Streptosporangium becharense: one gene and its partner. The protein of the gene in region 2 binds, or shares a complex with, the protein of the main gene of each other region. Links are inferred from orthologs where the notes say so. Each region holds a gene or a part of one and is shown on either strand. Other genes may lie near its edges.

What was found.
Region 1: sucB (region 2) and F4562_RS21710 share a complex: the UniProt entries of both Escherichia coli proteins name them as parts of the 2-oxoglutarate dehydrogenase (OGDH) complex. The link is inferred for Streptosporangium becharense from one-to-one orthologs.

What each region holds. Positions count from the first base shown.
Region 1 is NZ_JACHMP010000001.1:4,911,703-4,917,488, forward strand. What follows is about bases 1,545-5,786. They hold F4562_RS21710 (multifunctional oxoglutarate decarboxylase/oxoglutarate dehydrogenase thiamine pyrophosphate-binding subunit/dihydrolipoyllysine-residue succinyltransferase subunit), read right to left. Parts: upstream 5,447-5,786; coding sequence 1,745-5,446; downstream 1,545-1,744. Other genes in these bases: F4562_RS21705 (DUF6104 family protein), read right to left, coding at 1,545-1,621; F4562_RS21715 (B3/B4 domain-containing protein), read right to left, coding at 5,638-5,786. Also shown: F4562_RS21695 (PadR family transcriptional regulator), read right to left, coding at 1-569; F4562_RS21700 (DUF4097 family beta strand repeat-containing protein), read right to left, coding at 566-1,363; more of F4562_RS21705, read right to left, coding at 1,445-1,544. UniProt on the Escherichia coli protein: E1 component of the 2-oxoglutarate dehydrogenase (OGDH) complex which catalyzes the decarboxylation of 2-oxoglutarate, the first step in the conversion of 2-oxoglutarate to succinyl-CoA and CO(2).
Region 2 is NZ_JACHMP010000001.1:1,755,057-1,766,519, forward strand. The notes cover bases 5,425-8,246. They hold sucB (2-oxoglutarate dehydrogenase, E2 component, dihydrolipoamide succinyltransferase), read left to right. Parts: upstream 5,425-5,998; coding sequence 5,999-7,495; downstream 7,496-8,246. Other genes in these bases: lpdA (dihydrolipoyl dehydrogenase), read left to right, coding at 5,425-5,964; F4562_RS07540 (TIGR01777 family oxidoreductase), read left to right, coding at 7,640-8,246. Also shown: F4562_RS07505 (adenosylcobinamide-GDP ribazoletransferase), read left to right, coding at 1-68; F4562_RS07510 (CPBP family intramembrane glutamic endopeptidase), read right to left, coding at 272-1,195; F4562_RS07515 (DUF1648 domain-containing protein), read right to left, coding at 1,373-2,371; F4562_RS07520 (GntR family transcriptional regulator), read right to left, coding at 2,410-2,757; F4562_RS07525 (leucyl aminopeptidase), read left to right, coding at 2,849-4,381; more of lpdA, read left to right, coding at 4,585-5,424; more of F4562_RS07540, read left to right, coding at 8,247-8,536; F4562_RS07545 (Type 1 glutamine amidotransferase-like domain-containing protein), read left to right, coding at 8,573-9,310; lipoyl(octanoyl) transferase LipB, read left to right, coding at 9,339-10,016; lipA (lipoyl synthase), read left to right, coding at 10,134-11,063; F4562_RS07560 (DUF4191 domain-containing protein), read left to right, coding at 11,265-11,463. UniProt on the Escherichia coli protein: E2 component of the 2-oxoglutarate dehydrogenase (OGDH) complex which catalyzes the second step in the conversion of 2-oxoglutarate to succinyl-CoA and CO(2).

The DNA of each region.
Region 1 (5,786 bases), 3.2 Mb from region 2 along the record:
GCGTCACCGGCGGGTGAACCCTCGCCGGTGAACCCGTCGGCCCAGACCCGCTTCCACTCTTCCTTCCACTCGGTGGTCTGCCGCTGCCACTCCGCCTTCTGCGTGCGCCAGGCCTCGCGCTGCGCGCGCCTGGCCTCCTTCTGCGCGCGTCTGGCCTGTTCATCGGCCTGCCTGGCCCCCTGGCGCACGTCTCGCGCCATCTGGGTGAGCTCCTCGCGCAGGGACCTGACCGTGTCGCGTACGTCCTCCTTGACCTCGCGGGCGATGTCGCGGACGGAGTCGGCGATCTCCTGTTCCAGGTCGGCGAGTTCGTCGAGCCGCTCATTGAGCTCGGCCCGGCCCCGCTCGGTGATGGTGAAGACCTTCTTGCCGTCGACGACCTCGTGGGTGACCAGGCCCTCCTCCTCCAGGCGGGCCAGGCGCGGGTAGATCGTGCCGGGTGAGGGGGAGTAGACCCCGAGGAACCGGTCCTGCAGCAACCGGATCACCTCGTACCCGTGGCGCGGGCTCTCCTCCAGGAGCTTGAGGAGGTACAGCCGGAGCCGTCCGTGACCGAAGACCGGGCTCATGCCTCGGCTCCCTTCAACAGCGTGACGTCGGCGGAGACGGTGTTCGCGGTCAGTGACGCCATGCCGCCGCCGATCCGGCCGGTCAGTGTCTTCGCACCGGCCTGTGAGGAGTGGTCGAGTTCGGTGAAGGCGGTGCCGAGCCTGCCCGAGGTGGAGCGGATCGTCACGTCGGTCTCGACCGTGGACGGGAGCCGGAGCATGATCTCGCCGGAGACGCTGTTCATCGTCACGTGGCCGGTCGGTGGGAGCTCCAGGTCCGCGGTGATCCGGCCGGAGACGGTGGTGGCGCTCAGCCGGCGGGGTGTGCCCCGGGCGATGGTCAGATCACCGGAGACGCTCTTGAACGACAGGTCGCCGACCAGCCCCCGGCTCTCGACGTCGCCGGAGACGGTGTCGGTGTGGATCTCACCGCTCACCCCGTCGAGCACGACGTCGCCGGAGACGCTCTTGACCGAGGTGCGGCCCTCCAGCCCGGTGACGACCGCGGAGGCGGAGACCACCCCCACGTTGACCGGGCACTCCTTGGGCACGGTCAACGCCAGCGTCGCCTGCCGGCGACCCGGGCGGAGCCAGCCCAGCAGGCCCTCCCAGGTGAGGTCCTTGTAGGTGACGGTCAGGACGCCCTCGTCGTCATGGGTGACGATCAGCGGCGGGTCGCCGACGTCGGTGACCTCGAGTGCGGCGGGGCCGTCACTGGCCAGCACCGCTAGCCTGCCCGCCACGATCCGGACGTTGAGCCTGCTCACGGAGGCGAAGGTGAGCTGCTCGGGTTTGTCGATGGTCCATTGCCGCATGGTGAAGACCTCCTTTTGCAAAACACGATATGTCGCGTCTTGCGAGAGGTCAAGATATGTCGTGTCTTGCTCGGTGTCCTGTTACTCGTCCTCGTCGTCGAGACGGGCCAGCCAGGTCGACAGGCGTTCCACCGGGGTCTCGAACTCGGGGTTCAGGTCGACGAACTCACGCAGCCGCTCGGCCAGCCAGGTGATGCTGACCTCCTCCTCGCCGCGGCGCTCGACGAGCTCCTCGATGCCCCGATCGGTGAAGTACATCGTTCTCCTCGTGGTGCTGTTTGCGATAACGGAGAAGTCCCCCGCAGAGGTTCCTGCGGGGGACTTCTCGGGTGTGACGCCTCCGCGCCGGCGGCGGCCCCGGGCGGGACCGCCGCGGAACCACTAGCCGAAGACCTCGCTCAGGATCTGCTGCAGCTCGGCCTCGTGCGCGGCGTGCGAACCGGTCGCCGGCGACGAGTTGGCCTTGCGGGAGACCCGGCGGATCGGACGGCCGCCGAACACGTTCGGGTTCTCCGCCATCTTCAGCGCCAGGAACGGCCACGGGCCCATGTTGAGCGGCTCGTCCTGTGCCCAGACCAGCTCCACGTTCCCCGCGTAACGCTCCAGCTCGGTCGCCAGCGGGTTGCCCGGGAACGGGTAGAGCCGCTCCAGGCGGATGATCGCCGTGTCGTTGCGGCCCAGCCTGTCACGGGCCGCGGCCAGGTCGTAGTAGAGCTTTCCGGAGACCAGCACGACCTTGCGGACGCCACCCGGGTCGACCGTCGTGTCACCCAGCACCGGCTGGAACGACCCCGAGGTGAAGTCGGAGACCGCCGAGACCGCCGCCTTGTGCCGCAGCAGCGACTTCGGCGTGAACACCACCAGCGGGCGGTGCCGGTTCGACAGGGTCTGCCAGCGCAACAGGTGGAAGTAGTTGGCCGGCAGGGTCGGCTGGGCCACCGTCATGTTGTCCTGCGCGCACAGCTGCAGGAAACGCTCGATGCGGGCCGAGGAGTGGTCGGGCCCCTGACCCTCGTAGCCGTGCGGCAGCAGCAGGGTGACGCCGGAGCGCTGGCCCCACTTCTGCTCGCCCGAGGCGATGTACTCGTCGATCACGGTCTGGGCACCGTCGACGAAGTCGCCGAACTGCGCCTCCCAGCAGACCAGGGCCTCGGGACGCTCGACGCTGTAGCCGTACTCGAAGCCGAGCGCGGCGTACTCGCTCAGCAGGGAGTCGTAGACGTAGAACTTCGTGGTGCCCTGGTTGAACGTCTTGAGCGGGGTGTGCTCCTCACCGGTGACCCGGTCGACCAGCACGGCGTGGCGCTGGGTGAACGTGCCGCGCCGGGAGTCCTGGCCCACGAGACGGACCGGGTGGCCGTCGATCAGCAGCGAGCCGAAGGCGAGGGTCTCGCCCATGCCCCAGTCGATGCGGTCCTCGGTGACCATCTGCCCGCGGCGCTGCAACACCGGCAGCAGACGCGGATGGACGGTGAAGCCCTCGGGCATGTTGAGCTGGGTGTCGACGATCCGCTTGACGGTCTCCTCGGAGATCGCGGTCTCGACGTCCTCGTGCGACCAGGGCACGGTCTCCATGTCGACCGGGCGGGAGAACTCTCCGTGCCCCTTGACCGCGGCCCGGGTCTCGGCGAAGGCGTTCTCCAGCTTGGCCTGGTAGTCGCGGAGCGCGCTCTCGGCCTCCTCCACCGTGATGTCGCCCCGGCCGATCAGCGCCTCGGTGTAGAGCTTCCGGGTGGAGCGCTTGGCGTCGATCAGGTCGTACATCAGCGGCTGGGTGAAGCCCGGGTTGTCGGACTCGTTGTGACCCCGGCGCCGGTAGCAGATCAGGTCGATCACGACGTCCTTGCGGAACGCCTGGCGGTACTCGAAGGCCAGGCGGCCGACCCGGGCCACCGCCTCGGGGTCGTCGCCGTTCACGTGGAAGATCGGCGCCTGGATCATCCGGGCCACGTCGGTGGCGTACACGCTGGAGCGCGAGCTGGCCGGGCTGGTGGTGAAGCCGACCTGGTTGTTGACCACGATGTGCACGGTGCCGCCGGTGCGGTAGCCGCGCAGCTGCGACAGGTTGAGGGTCTCGGCCACCACGCCCTGGCCGGCGAAGGCGGCGTCGCCGTGGACGAGCAGCGGCAGGACGCTGAAGCCCTCCTCGCCGCGCTCCAGGAGGTCCTGCTTGGCGCGGACCACACCCTCCAGGACCGGGTCGACCGTCTCCAGGTGGGAGGGGTTGGCCACGACCGAGGTCTTCAGCTTGGAGCCGTCGGGCGAGACGAAGTCACCGGTGGCGCCCAGGTGGTACTTCACGTCGCCGGAGCCGTGGGCACTGCGCGGGTCGATGTTGCCCTCGAACTCGCCGAAGATCTGCCCGTACGACTTGCCGACGATGTTGGCCAGCACGTTCAGCCGGCCGCGGTGGGCCATGCCGATCACGGCCTCGTCGAGCTGCTCCTGCGCCGCGGCCGACAGCACCGAGTCGAGCAGCGGGATCAGCGACTCGCCGCCCTCCAGCGAGAAACGCTTCTGGCCGACGAACTTGGTCTGCAGGAACGTCTCGAACGCCTCGGCGGTGTTCAGCCGCTCCAGGATGCGCAGCTGCTCGGTGCGGTCGGGCTTGGCGTGCGGGCGCTCGACGCGCGCCTGGATCCAGGCCCGCTCCTCCGGGTTCTGGATGTGCATGTACTCCACGCCGATGGTGCGGCAGTAGGAGTCGCGCAGCACGCCGAGGATCTCGCGCAGCTTCATCAGGGGACGGCCGCCGAACCCGCCGGTGGCGAACTCGCGCTCCAGGTCCCACAGGGTCAGGCCGTGCGACTTGATGTCGAGGTCGGGGTGCTTGCGCTGCTTGTACTCCAGCGGGTCGGTGTCGGCCATCAGGTGGCCCCGGACCCGGAAGGCGTGGATCAGCTCGAGGACCCGGGCCGACTTGGCCACGTCGTCGTCGTGCGTGGTCGAGATGTCCTGGACCCAGCGGATCGGCTCGTAGGGGATCCGGAGGGACTCGAAGACCTCGTCGTAGAAGCCCTCCTCGCCCAGCAGGAGCCGGTGGACCTGGCGCAGGAAGTCGCCCGACTGGGCCCCCTGGATGATCCGGTGGTCGTAGGTGCTGGTGAGCGTCATGACCTTGCTCACCGCCAGGCGGGAGAGGGTCTCGGGGGACGCCCCCTGGTACTCCGCGGGGTACTCCATCGCGCCGACGCCGATGATCGTGCCCTGGCCCGGCATCAGGCGCGGCACCGAGTGCACGGTGCCGATGGTGCCCGGGTTGGTGAGCGAGATCGTGGTGCCGGAGAAGTCGTCGACGCCGAGCTTGCCCGCCCTGGCCTTGCGCACCACGTCCTCGTAGGCGACCCAGAACTGGCGGAAGTCCATCCGCTCGGTCGCCTTGATCGACGGCACCAGGAGCTGGCGGGTGCCGTCGCTCTTGGCGACGTCGATGGCCAGACCCAGGTTGACGTGCTCGGGCTTGACCAGCACCGGCTTGCCGTCGACCTCGGTGTAGGAGTGGTTCATCTCGGGCAGGACCTTGAGGGCCTTGACCACCGCGTAGCCGATGAGATGCGTGAACGACACCTTGCCGCCGCGACCGCGCGACAGGTGGTTGTTGATCACGATGCGGTTGTCGATCAGCAGCTTGGCCGGCACCGCGCGGACACTCGTCGCCGTCGGTACGACGAGACTGGCCTCCATGTTGGCGGCGGTCCTGGCGGCCGCGCCCCGGAGTCGGATCTCCTCGGCGCCGGTGGCGGTGGGCAACTGCGTCTCCTGCTTGGGTCTGTCAGCCGGGGCGGCCGCGGCCGCCGGAGTCTTGCCGGCCGCGGGCTTCGCCGCAGGCTCGGCCTTGGTCGGGGTCTTGCCTGCCGGAGCCGTGGCCGGTGCGGTTGTCGGAGGAGTGGACGCGGCGGTCGCCGCGCCCTGGGTCGCGGCTTTGCCGGACCCGGAATCAGGGCTGTAGTCAGCGAAGAAGTTCCACCAGGCGCGGTCTACGGACTCGGGATCCTGGAGGTACTTCTGGTACAGCTCGTCGACCAGCCATTCGTTCTGACCAAAGGCTGCCAGCGGGTTTGTCCGCGACGACTCAGACGACACGGCGGAAATCGCCCTCTTCCGCAGATCGGCGTTGATGATAGAGAACCTGTCCAAGGCTACTCGCCTCGGCCCGGACCTGCGCCCTTCTGGCCTCAGCTTCCCTCGTCGATCCTCTCAGGACAGCTTAAAACGGTCGGCGCCGGGGACCGGCTCAACCGTTCCGTTCCTGTTCAGGACCTTCCGCGGATCGATCAGGCCGGTTCGACCAGCCGATATTCAACTCGTATCTTCCGGGTGACATCTTCGAGAAGAGCCGCCAGATCGTCCCCCGCCGCCCGCAGCTCCGCCAGGGACATCGGTTCGAGACGCTCCAGCAGGAACAGCGCGTCGACGGTCTCCT
Region 2 (11,463 bases):
TGCTCGGCGCCGTCGTCGAGATCGCCACCGCCATGACGTTGCTGGCGTGTGCCGTCCTCGTGGGCTGACGTCCCCCACAGGCCGTGGCCCAGCCCGACCCGTTCGGCGGTTACGCCCCGGGGCTCGCGCTGACGCCCTGGAGCTCGCGCTGACGCCCCGGGGCTCGCGCTGACGCCCCTCACAAGCTGGCGGTCCCACCCGCCGCCCCCGCGCGGCGACCCGCCCCGCCGCCCGCCTCGGGGAACCGCTCTGACCGCCCGCGCTCGTCCCCTCAGACCTCCTGGGAGACGGGACGCCCGACCGGCTTGATCCTGAACAGCACCACCGTGACCGCCGTGACCAGCACGCAGCCGACCAGCCCGGTGATCCCGGCGACGACCAGGCTGGGCGGTTCGGCTGCGTCGCCGACGAGCAGGACGAGGGCCGCCGAGCCGTTGAGGGAACCGTGACCGATCGCCGCGGGCCAGACGCTGCCGGAGCGGAGACGGGACCAGCCGAGCAGTGCGCCGAAGGCCACGCAGAAGATCATGAACGTCGGGGCGGCCCACGCGCCGAGCTCCGGGTAGTTGTATCCGCGCAAGGTGAGCGGGAAGTGCCACAGCCCCCAGATCAGCCCGGACACCAGCAGCGCCTTCCAGGTGCCCAGCGGCGCCAGCCACGGCAGCAGCCAGCCGCGCCATCCCCACTCCTCGCCGAAGGCAGCGATCGTGTTGATCAGCGGGGCGATCAGGAAGGCCGACGCCACCTGTGCGGCGACCAGCGCCCATGGGTCCAGGGAGATCGCCTGCCCGCCCGAGGCGGCCTCGAGGCTCCGCCGGAACAGGCTGAGACCCTGCAGGTCGACGGAGAGCACCCCGAGGGCGGCGCTGAGCGCGATCGCCGCGATGACCAGCACTGGGGTGCCGAGCCACGCCACGGCGACGAGGGCGACGGTGCGTCCCCGGCGCTCCCCCAGGGTCAGCCCCGTGCTCCGGGCCCACTCTCGCCAGGTCGTCCCGGGCTCGCCGCGTCGTCTGCCGGACAGCCACACGGCGAGAACACCGAGGGCCGGGGTGAACATCATCGCCAGGGCGGCGAGCGTGAGGGTCGGCGAGCCCAGCGGGTGGTCCGCAAGCCAGACGGGAAGGGCGAACAGCCAGGACAGGCCGAACGCGACGAGCAGGAACAGCCACAGCTCGGCTGGACGGCGGGACACGCCATCTCCTCGCATCGGGCATCTCCTTTCACGCGGCTCTCCGCCGCGGGCACGGGAACGGGCAGGGCTCAAGGGGGGCGGGGGCAGGAACCGGCAGGGCTCAGGGTCGAGCGGGGCTCGACGGGGAAACGGGCCGGAGGGTCGGGTACGGAAGCGGTCCGGGAGTGCGGAGCCGGGTCAGTGCCGGGACGCGGAACCGGTGGCGTGCTTGGCGACCAGGGTGTTGAGCAGCGCGGCGCCGCTGTCCGCGTCGTCGACCGAGATGGCGAACCGGCCACCGGAGACGTAACCCACGACGAGGCACTCTCCGCCGCGGAGCATCACCGTGGAGGACCCGGGCAGGCCCCGCATGCCCCAGCCGCCGACCTGGGAGGGGAACAGCTCCTCCGACCAGGCCCGCTCCACCTTGGCGAGCGGGATGCGCCGGCGGGGGAGGCGCAGCGGCCCGTGGGAGACGGACAGGCCGTCGTCGGTGATCTGCACCTGCACGGAGCTGAAGGTCACGCCGACGAGGCCGACGACGAGCGTGATCCCCGCCGGGATCAGGAGCGTGCGGTCGTCGCCGGTCAGGGCGAACACGCACAGCGCCGCGCCCGCGGTCAGGGCGGCCACGCCGACCGCGGTGAGCCAGCCGTTGCGCAGTGAGGAGACCCACACGGCGCGCTGGTCGCCGCGGAGCCGGATCCGGCGCTCCGGGACTCCGGCCGACGGTGACACCTCGTCGGGCCCGGGGCGTGCGACGAGCGCGCCGAGGGCCGCACCGGCGAGCAGTCCCGCGAACGGCACCGCCGCACCCCAGGCGAGGTCGCCTGCCTCCCGCCAGTCGGGGACGTCGAGGTTGGCCCAGACCGTGGCCGCCTGCAGCCCCAGGACGAACAGGCCGCCGCCGCCCAGCATGGCGCCGACCGCCGTGCGACCCGCCCGCCGCCCGAGCACCCGTGCCCGGCCGACGGCCGACGTGCAGGCGGCGATCATGATCGCCGCCCACAGGCCCACCCCGACCAGGAGCGCGACGGCGAACGACGCCGACCGGTCAGGGGCGCCCGACAGCCCCCAGTGGACGGCCACCGGGTCGGGCAGCCGGTCGCGCAGCGCGAACGGGACGGCCACCAACGTGATGGTCACGAGCGCGAACCAGACGGTGGCCATGACAAGAAAACGGCCTCGCAGACCCATAGCGATCTTTCCTTCCGGGGACCGGGCGCCGGGCCCGGTCATGAGAGCTCCCTGATGAGCTCGATGACGTCGTCGTGGCGGTAGCCGTACTGCACCGCCTCGGCGAGCAGAGCGCGCAGCTTCTCCTCGATCACGCTGCGCGGGTCGGGACGGCTGAGGATGCTCACACCGCGGCCGCGGCGGAACTCCAGCACCCCCTCGTCGCGCAGCTCGCGCAGAGCGCGCAGCACGGTGTTGGCGTTGACGCCGAGCGCCGCGGCCATGTCACGGGCGGGCGGAAGCCGGTCGCCCGGAGCGTACGACCCCTCGGCGACGGCGCGCCTGATCGCCTCGGCGACCTGCTCGTGCAGGGGCCGGGGATCGTGGAGATCTAAGGTGAGCAACATGATGCTAGCGACATTAGCACTATTTTCCGCGATGGTGCCACTCCTGATAGCACCATCGGGGCGGCACGATTCGTAGGACGAACCCTCGTTTATGCGTACTGAGCAAGCGGGACTAGCATCGGCCTACGTGACCACTGTGCGGCTGAACCCAACTGACAACGCTGTCTCGTTCGACACCGACGCCCTGGTCGTCGGCGTCCACACCGGACCGGACGGCCTCGTGACCGCCCCGGGGGCCGAGGGCCTCGACGACGCGCTCGGCGGCAGACTCGCGGCGACGCTCGGCAGCGTCGGCGCGAAGGGCCAGGCCGGAGAGGTCTCCAAGATCCCGACCTTCGGCGCGCTGACCGCGCCGCTGCTGGTCGTCGTCGGCCTGGGCGACGCCCCCGAGGGCGACTACGACGCCGAAGCCCTGCGCCGCGCCGCCGGCGCGGCGGTCCGCACCCTGCCGGGCACCGCCCGGGTGGCGCTCGCCCTGCCCGCCGCGAACGCCGAGCAGGCCGGAGCGGTGGCCCTGGGCGGCCTGCTGGGCGCCTACTCCTTCACCAAGTACCGCACCGGCGACGACACGGCCGCCCCGGTGGGCGAGGTGACCGTGCTGAGCCGCGCCGAGGGCGCCGAGGCCACGGTCGGGCGCGCCACCACCCTGGCCGAGTCGGTCTCGCTGGTCCGCGACCTGGTCAACACCCCGCCGTCCGACCTGTGGCCCGCCCGGTTCGCCGAGATCGCCGAGCAGGTGGGCACCGAGGCCGGCCTCGCGGTCGAGGTCCTCGACGAAAAGGGCCTGAAGGAGGGCGGCTACGGCGGCATCCTCGCCGTCGGGCAGGGCTCGGCCAACCCGCCGCGGCTGGTCCGCCTCGCCTACAGCCACCCCGACGCGGCCAAGACGCTCGCGTTCGTCGGCAAGGGCATCACCTTCGACTCGGGCGGCCTGTCGCTCAAGCCGTCGGCCTCGATGGACTGGATGAAGTCCGACATGGGTGGCGCGGGTGCCGTCTTCGGCGCGCTCCTCGCGATCGCCCGGCTGGGCCTGAAGATCAACGCGGTCGGCTACCTCTGCCTGGCCGAGAACATGCCGAGCGGCACCGCGCAGCGTCCCTCCGACGTGTTCACCAGCTTCGCCGGCAAGACGGTCGAGGTGCTCGACACCGACGCCGAGGGCCGCCTGGTGCTGATCGACGGCATCGCCCGCGCCGGCCAGGACGACCCGGACGTCATCGTCGACGTCGCCACCCTCACCGGCGCGCAGATCGTCGCGCTGGGCTGGCGGACGGCGGGCGTCATGGGCAACGACGACGACCTGCGCGACGAGGTCGTCGCCGTGGCCGGCGAGCAGGGCGAGGCCGCCTGGCCCATGCCCCTGCCCGAGGAGCTCCGCAAGGGCCTCGACTCCCCCGTGGCCGACATCGCCAACCTGCACCCCGAGCGTTTCGGCGGGATGCTGACGGCGGCCCTCTTCCTGCGGGAGTTCGTGCCGGAGGGAGTCCGCTGGGCCCACATCGACATGGCCGGTCCCGCCTTCAACAAGGGTGAGGCCCACGGCTACACGCCGAAGGGCGGCACCGGGGCGATCACCCGGACGCTCGTCGGTCTCGCCGAGCGCTATGCGGGCATGACGTCGTAGTCGTCGCCGCGCAAGCGGGTCACATACGACGTAGACAGATGAAAAGATGCGGTTGCCGGGGCCAGGCCGAGAGCGGGCACCGGCGCAGCGTCGAGCCGGACCCGGCCGCGCCATGGATACGATCAAGGATCCGCGAGGCCGGCTCGGGTCCGGGCCGGGCGCGACCGTGAACACGGTATTCCGATCCGACAAGGAGCTTTCCTGTGGCTGATGGCAGCGGCCCCTACGACATCGTCGTCCTGGGTGGCGGTAGCGGTGGGTACGCCTGTGCCCTGCGGGCGGCCGAGCTGGGCAAGACGGTCGCGCTGATCGAGAAGGACAAGATCGGCGGCACTTGCCTGCACCGGGGGTGCATCCCCACCAAGGCTCTTCTGCACTCCGCGGAAGTGGCCGACGAGACCCGGGAGAGCGCGGCCTTCGGCGTCAAGGCCCGGTTCGAGGGCATCGACGTGCCCTCGGTCCACGCGTTCAAGGACAAGATCGTCAGTCGCGCCTGGCGGGGCGTGCAGGGCCTGCTCAAGAGCAAGGGCATCACGATCGTCGAGGGCGAGGGCCGCCTCGCGGGCCCGAACCGGGTGGCCGTCGGTTCCGAGGTGTACGAGGGCCGCAACATCGTGCTGGCCACGGGTTCGGCGCCCAGGTCGCTGCCCGGCCTGGAGATCGACGGTGAGCGGGTCATCACCAGCGAGCACGCGCTCAGGCTCGACCGGGTGCCCACCTCGGTGGTCGTCCTGGGCGGCGGCGTCATCGGTGTCGAGTTCGCCAGCATCTGGCGTTCCTTCGGCGCCGAGGTGACCATCGTCGAGGCCCTGCCGCACCTGCTCCCGCTCGAGGAGGAGTCCAGCTCCAAGCTGCTGGAGCGCGCCTTCCGCCGCCGCGGCATCAAGCAGGAGCTGGGCGTCTTCTTCGACGGCGTCAAGACCACCGACACCGGCGTGGTCGTCACCCTGGCGAACGGCAAGACCATCGACGCCGAGCTGCTGCTCGTGGCGGTCGGTCGCGGCGCCGTCACCGCCGGCATGGGTTTCGAGGAGGCGGGCGTCGCGATCGAGCGCGGCACCGTCACCGTGGACGAGTTCTGCCAGACCAGCGTTCCGGGCGTGTACGCGGTCGGCGACCTCATCCCGACCCTGCAGCTGGCCCACGCCGGCTTCGCCGAGGGCATCCTGGTGGCCGAGCACATCGCCGGCCTGAACCCCGTGCCGATCGACTACGACGGCGTGCCGCGGATCACCTACTCCGACCCCGAGGTCGCCTCGGTGGGCATCACCTCCGCACAGGCCCGGGAGCGCGGTCACGAGATCGTCGAGTTCACCTACGACCTCGCGGGCAACCCCAAGAGCCAGATCCTGCAGACGCAGGGTGCGGTCAAGGTCATCGCCCAGAAGGACGGCCCGGTGCTCGGTGTCCACATGGTCGGCCGCCGTATCGGCGAGCTCGTGACCGAGGGTCAGCTGATCTACAACTGGGAGGCGCTCCCCTCCGAGGTGGCGCAGCTCATCCACGCGCACCCGACCCAGTCCGAGGCCGTCGGCGAGGCGATGCTGGCGCTGGCCGGCAAGCCGCTGCACGTCCACAACTAAGTAAGCCCTCCCCGGAACGCGAGAGAAGACACCAATGCCGAAGTCCGTACAGATGCCCCAGCTCGGTGAGAGCGTCACGGAGGGCACCGTCACCCGTTGGCTGAAGAAGGAGGGCGAGCGCGTCGAGGCCGACGAGCCGCTCCTCGAAGTCTCCACCGACAAGGTCGACACCGAGATCCCGTCGCCCGCGGCGGGCATCCTCACCAAGATCGTCGTCGCCGAGGACGAGACCGTCGAGGTGGGCGCCGAGCTCGCCGTCATCGACGAGAACGCCACCGAGGGCGCCGCTGTGGCGCCGGAGCCCGAGCCCCAGCCCGAGCCGGAGCCGGAGCCCGCCCCGCAGCAGCCGATCTCCTCGATCCCGCAGCCCGCCCCGCAGGCGGCGCCGGCCCCGCAGGCCGCTCCCGCCCCGGCCCCGCAGGCGGCCCCGGCTCCGCAGGCCGCTCCCGCTCCGCAGGCGGCGCCGCAGCCCGTTCCGGTCCAGGCCGCTCCCGCTCCGCAGGCCGCCCCGCCGTCCCCGATCGCCCCGGCCGCCCCCGCCGCGGCCCCGGCCGCTGCGGCGCCTTCCGGCGAGAGCCCGTACGTCACGCCGCTGGTGCGCAAGCTCGCCGCCGAGCACGACGTCGACCTGGAGGCGCTGACCGGCACCGGCGTCGGCGGACGCATCCGCAAGCAGGACGTCCTGGAGGCCGCGCGTGCCCAGCGCGAGCGCGCCGCCGCCCCGGCGCAGGCCGCGGCTCCGCAGGCCGCCGCCCCGGCGCAGGCCGCCGCCCCGGCGCCCGAGCCGGTCGCGGTCGACACCATCCTGCGCGGCCGTACGGAGAAGATGTCGCGCCTGCGCCAGACCATCGCCAAGCGCATGGTCGAGTCCCTCCAGGTCTCGGCGCAGCTCACCACCGTGGTCGAGGTCGACGTCACCAAGGTGGCCCGGCTGCGCGAGCAGGCGAAGGCCGAGTTCCAGCGGCGCGAGGGCGTCAAGCTCTCGTTCATGCCGTTCTTCGCCCTGGCCACCATCGAGGCGCTCAAGCAGCACCCGAAGCTGAACGCCACGATCAACAGCGAGACCAACGAGGTCACCTACTTCGACGCCGAGCACCTGGCCTTCGCGACGGACACCGAGCGCGGCCTGATCGTTCCGGTGATCAAGGACGCGGGTGACCTCAACATCGCCGGCCTCGCCCGTAAGATCGCCGACCTCGCCGAGCGCACCCGCACCAACAAGGTGAGCCCGGACGAGCTCGGCGGTGGCACGTTCACGCTGACCAACACCGGCAGCCGTGGCGCGCTGTTCGACACGCCGATCCTCAACCAGCCGCAGGTCGGCATGCTCGGCACCGGCGCGGTCGTCAAGCGGCCGGTGGTCCTCGACACCCCCGAGGGTGAGGTCATCGCCGTCCGCTCGATGGTGTACCTGGCGCTCAGCTACGACCACCGCCTGGTCGACGGCGCCGACGCCGCCCGCTTCCTGACGACGATCAAGCGTCGTCTCGAGGAGGGCCGTTTCGAGAACCAGCTGGGGCTCAACGCGTAAACTCCCGGCTTTCCCGCCTCCTCCGGGCCGGTCCGCGACGCGTGGGCCGGCCCGGTCGTCGTCTCCGGGGTCTCCGCTCCGTGGTGAGTCCGGCGGGTGTCCGCCTCCGAAGGTTCCGGTGGGAGGTCGGTTACATTGAACGACATGACGATCATCGTGACCGGTTCGTCCGGGCTGCTGGGATCGGCTCTGGTGCGGGCCCTGCGGGCCGACGGCGTCCGCGTGGTCCGCATGGTGCGGCGCCCGCCGCGGGGCGACGACGAGTCGTTCTGGGACCCGGAGAAGGGTGTCGTCGACCGGGCGGTCCTGGAGGGCTCGGAGGCGGTGGTCCACCTGGCCGGTGCGGGCATCGGCGACCGCCGCTGGAGCGACGCCTACAAGCGCGAGATCGTCCGCAGCCGCGTCCGGGGGACCGAGACCCTCGCCGGCGCGCTCGCGGACCTGGCAGGTGACGCTCCGGCGCTGCTGTCGGGTTCCGCGATCGGCTTCTACGGCGACACCGGAGACCGCGCGGTGGACGAGACGGCGCCGCCGGGCGAGGGGTTCCTCGCCCGGGAGGTGGTGGTGCCCTGGGAGGAGCGGACGGCGCCGGCCGAGGAGGCGGGCGTGCGGGTGGTCCGGCTGCGCACCGGCCTGGTGCTGAGCGGGCGGGGCGGCATGCTGGTGAAGATGCTGCCGGTCTTCAGGCTCGGTCTGGGCGCCCCCCTGGGCTCCGGGCGGCAGTACTGGTCGTGGATCTCCATCGACGACTGGGTCCACGCCGTCCGGCACATCCTGCGGAATCCGCAGATGTCAGGCCCGGTGAATCTGACGGCCCCCGAGCCGGTCACCAACGCGGAGTTCACCCGCGAGCTCGGCAGAGTCCTGCGTCGGCCCACGATGCCGCTGGCGGTGCCCGGCGCGGCGCTGCGCGCGGCCATGGGCGGGTTCGCCGGGGAAGGTGTGCTGATCGGCCAGCGGGTGCTCCCCCGGCGCCTGCTCGACGACGGCCACACGTTCCGGCATATGCGCCTCGGTGACGCACTGGCCGCCGTACTCTAGGGGGCCTGTTCACCGATGGAGCAGTGGGAGAACGATATGGGCAGGTCCGGGCAGTCGCACATTCTCGCGATCGGGGGCGGTTCCTTCCGCCCGTCCGCGCGTTACGGGTTCATCGAGGCGAGCCCCCTGCTCAGGTACGCCCTCGACCTCACCGGCCAGGACCGCCCCCGGCTGGGCCTGCTGGCCACCGCCACCGGTGACGACTCGGAGTGGCTGCTGAAGATGTACGGCGCGTTCCGCGAGTGGGACGTGGAGGTCAGCCACCTGACGGTCTTCCCGATGCCCAACGTCGACGACCCCCGGGAGTGGGTCCTGAGCCAGGACATGATCTACGTCAGCGGCGGCAGCGTGGCCAACCTGGCCGCCCTGTGGCGGCTGCACGGCCTGGACGAGATCTTCGAGGAGGCGTGGCGGGCCGGCGTGGTGCTGTCCGGCCAGAGCGCCGGCGCGCTCTGCTGGCACGTGGGCGGCAACACCGACTCCTTCGGGCCGACACTGCGGGTGTGGGCCGACGGCCTCGGCCTGCTGCCGTACGCCTGCGGGGTGCACTACGACTCCGACCCGCAGCGCCGCAGGCTGCTGCACGAGTCGGTGGCCTCCGGCGAACTGCCCGACGGCTACGCCGCCGACGAGGGGGTGGGCCTCCACTACGTGGGCACCGAGTTCATCCAGGCCGTCGCCGTCGACCGTGACGCCTACGCCTACCGGGTCGAGCACGACGGGGCGGGAGGGGCCAAGGAGTTCCGCATCGAGCCTCGGCTTCTCACGTCTTGATGAGCGGCGGGTCAATTACTCTTGATGCGTGAGTGAGCTGGCGTTCGTCCGTCTCGGTGTCGACTTCCCCTACGAGCAGGCTTGGGACCTCCAACGGCGGATCCACGCCCGGCGGGTCGCCGGTGAGATCCCCGACACCTGCCTGATGCTTGAACACGCGCCCGTCTACACGGCCGGCAGGCGCACCGCCCCGCACGAGCGGCCCACCGACGGCACCCCCGTCATCGACGTCGACCGCGGTGGCCGGATCACCTGGCACGGCCCCGGTCAGCTGGTCGGCTACCCCATCGTCAAGCTCGGCGAGCGGCTCGACGTCACCTCCTACGTCCGGCTGCTGGAGGAGACGCTCATCCACGTCTGCGCCGACTTCGGGGTGCAGGCGGGCCGGGTCGAGGGCCGCGGCGGCGTCTGGGTGGCCGGAGACCCCTCGCACGGGCTGCCCGACCGGAAGGTCGGCGCGATCGGCATCCGGGTCTCCGGCGGGGTGACGATGCACGGCTTCGCGCTCAACTGCTCCAACGACCCGAGCTGGTACAACCGGATCGTCCCCTGCGGGATCAGCGACGCCGGGGTCTCCTCGCTGTCGGCGGAGACGGGCCGCCGGATCGTGGTCGACGAGGTCCTGCCGTACGCCGAGAAGCACCTGGCGGAGGCGCTCGGCGCGCAGCCCTTCGAGCTGCCGGAGGAGGAGCTGTTCCGGCGGTGAGCCCCCTGTCGGCGCGGCCTCCGGCGGGACATAAGCTGGGGAGGTGAGCGAGCGTGACGATATGGACAGCACCTCGACGTACAGCACCTCGGTCCGGCGACCGATGAAGGAGCTCGCATGACCGTCGCCCCCGAAGGCCGAAAGCTCCTCCGTCTGGAGGTCCGCAACGCCGCGACCCCCATCGAGAAGAAGCCTGAGTGGATCAAAACCCGGTTCCGGACCGGCCCCAACCACACCGAGCTGCGGGCGCTCGTCCAGCGCGAGGGCCTGCACACGGTCTGTCAGGAGGCCGGGTGCCCCAACATCTCCGAGTGCTGGGAAGACCGTGAGGCCACCTTCCTCATCGGTGGTGACCAGTGCACCCGGCGCTGTGACTTCTGCCAGATCGACACCGGAAAGCCCAAGGCGTACGACACCGACGAGCCGCGCCGCGTGGCCGAGTCGGTGCGGCAGATGGGCCTGAACTACGCGACCGTGACCGGTGTCGCCCGCGACGACCTGCCCGACGGTGGCGCGTGGCTGTACGCCGAGACGGCGCGGCAGATCCACGACCTCCTGCCGGGCTGCGGCGTCGAACTGCTGGTGCCCGACTTCAACGGCGACCAGGCCCAGTTGGAGGAGGTCTTCTCCGCCAGGCCCGAGGTCTTCGCGCACAACGTCGAGACCGTGCCGCGGATCTTCAAGCGCATCCGGCCGGCGTTCCGCTACGAGCGGTCCCTGGAAGTGATCACCAAGGCCCGCCAGGCCGGGCTGGTGACCAAGTCGAACCTCATCCTCGGCATGGGCGAGGAGCGCGAGGAGGTCGTCCAGGCCATGCGCGACCTGCACGAGGCCGGCTGTGACCTGCTGACCGTGACCCAGTACCTGCGTCCCACCCCCCGGCACCACCCCGTGGACCGCTGGGTGAAGCCCGAGGAGTTCGTGGAGCTCCAGAAGGAGGCGGAGGCCATCGGTTTCGCCGGTGTCATGTCCGGCCCGCTGGTCCGTTCCTCCTACCGGGCCGGGCGGCTCTACAAGCAGGCCGTCGAGGCCCGTCAGCGCGCCTGACCCGTCGCGGACGCCCTCCCCCGCGCCGGTACGGGGGAGGGCGTCACGCGTCTGCGGGCCCCCGCGGCACCCGCCGGGGGTTCCGCGCACGCCCGCCCGCGCCGTCCCGGGCCATCCGCGTGTCGTCCGCCCGGGGTCCCGCGGGCCGGTCGGCAGGTCACGTTTTCACTTCTTGACCCCGGGATTTGTATCCTTCAGAACATGGCCAAGAAGCCCGAAGACTCAGAGCGCCCGGGGCGCGTCAAGCAGCTCCGCATGATCGCGCAGATCATCAAGCAGGCCAATCCCAAGGGGATGCCGATCGTCTACGCCTCGGCGCTCGGCACGCTGGCGTTGTGCATCGTGATCGGGCTGGTCACCGGCTGGTTCTGGTACCTGCTGTTCATCGGGATCATGCTGG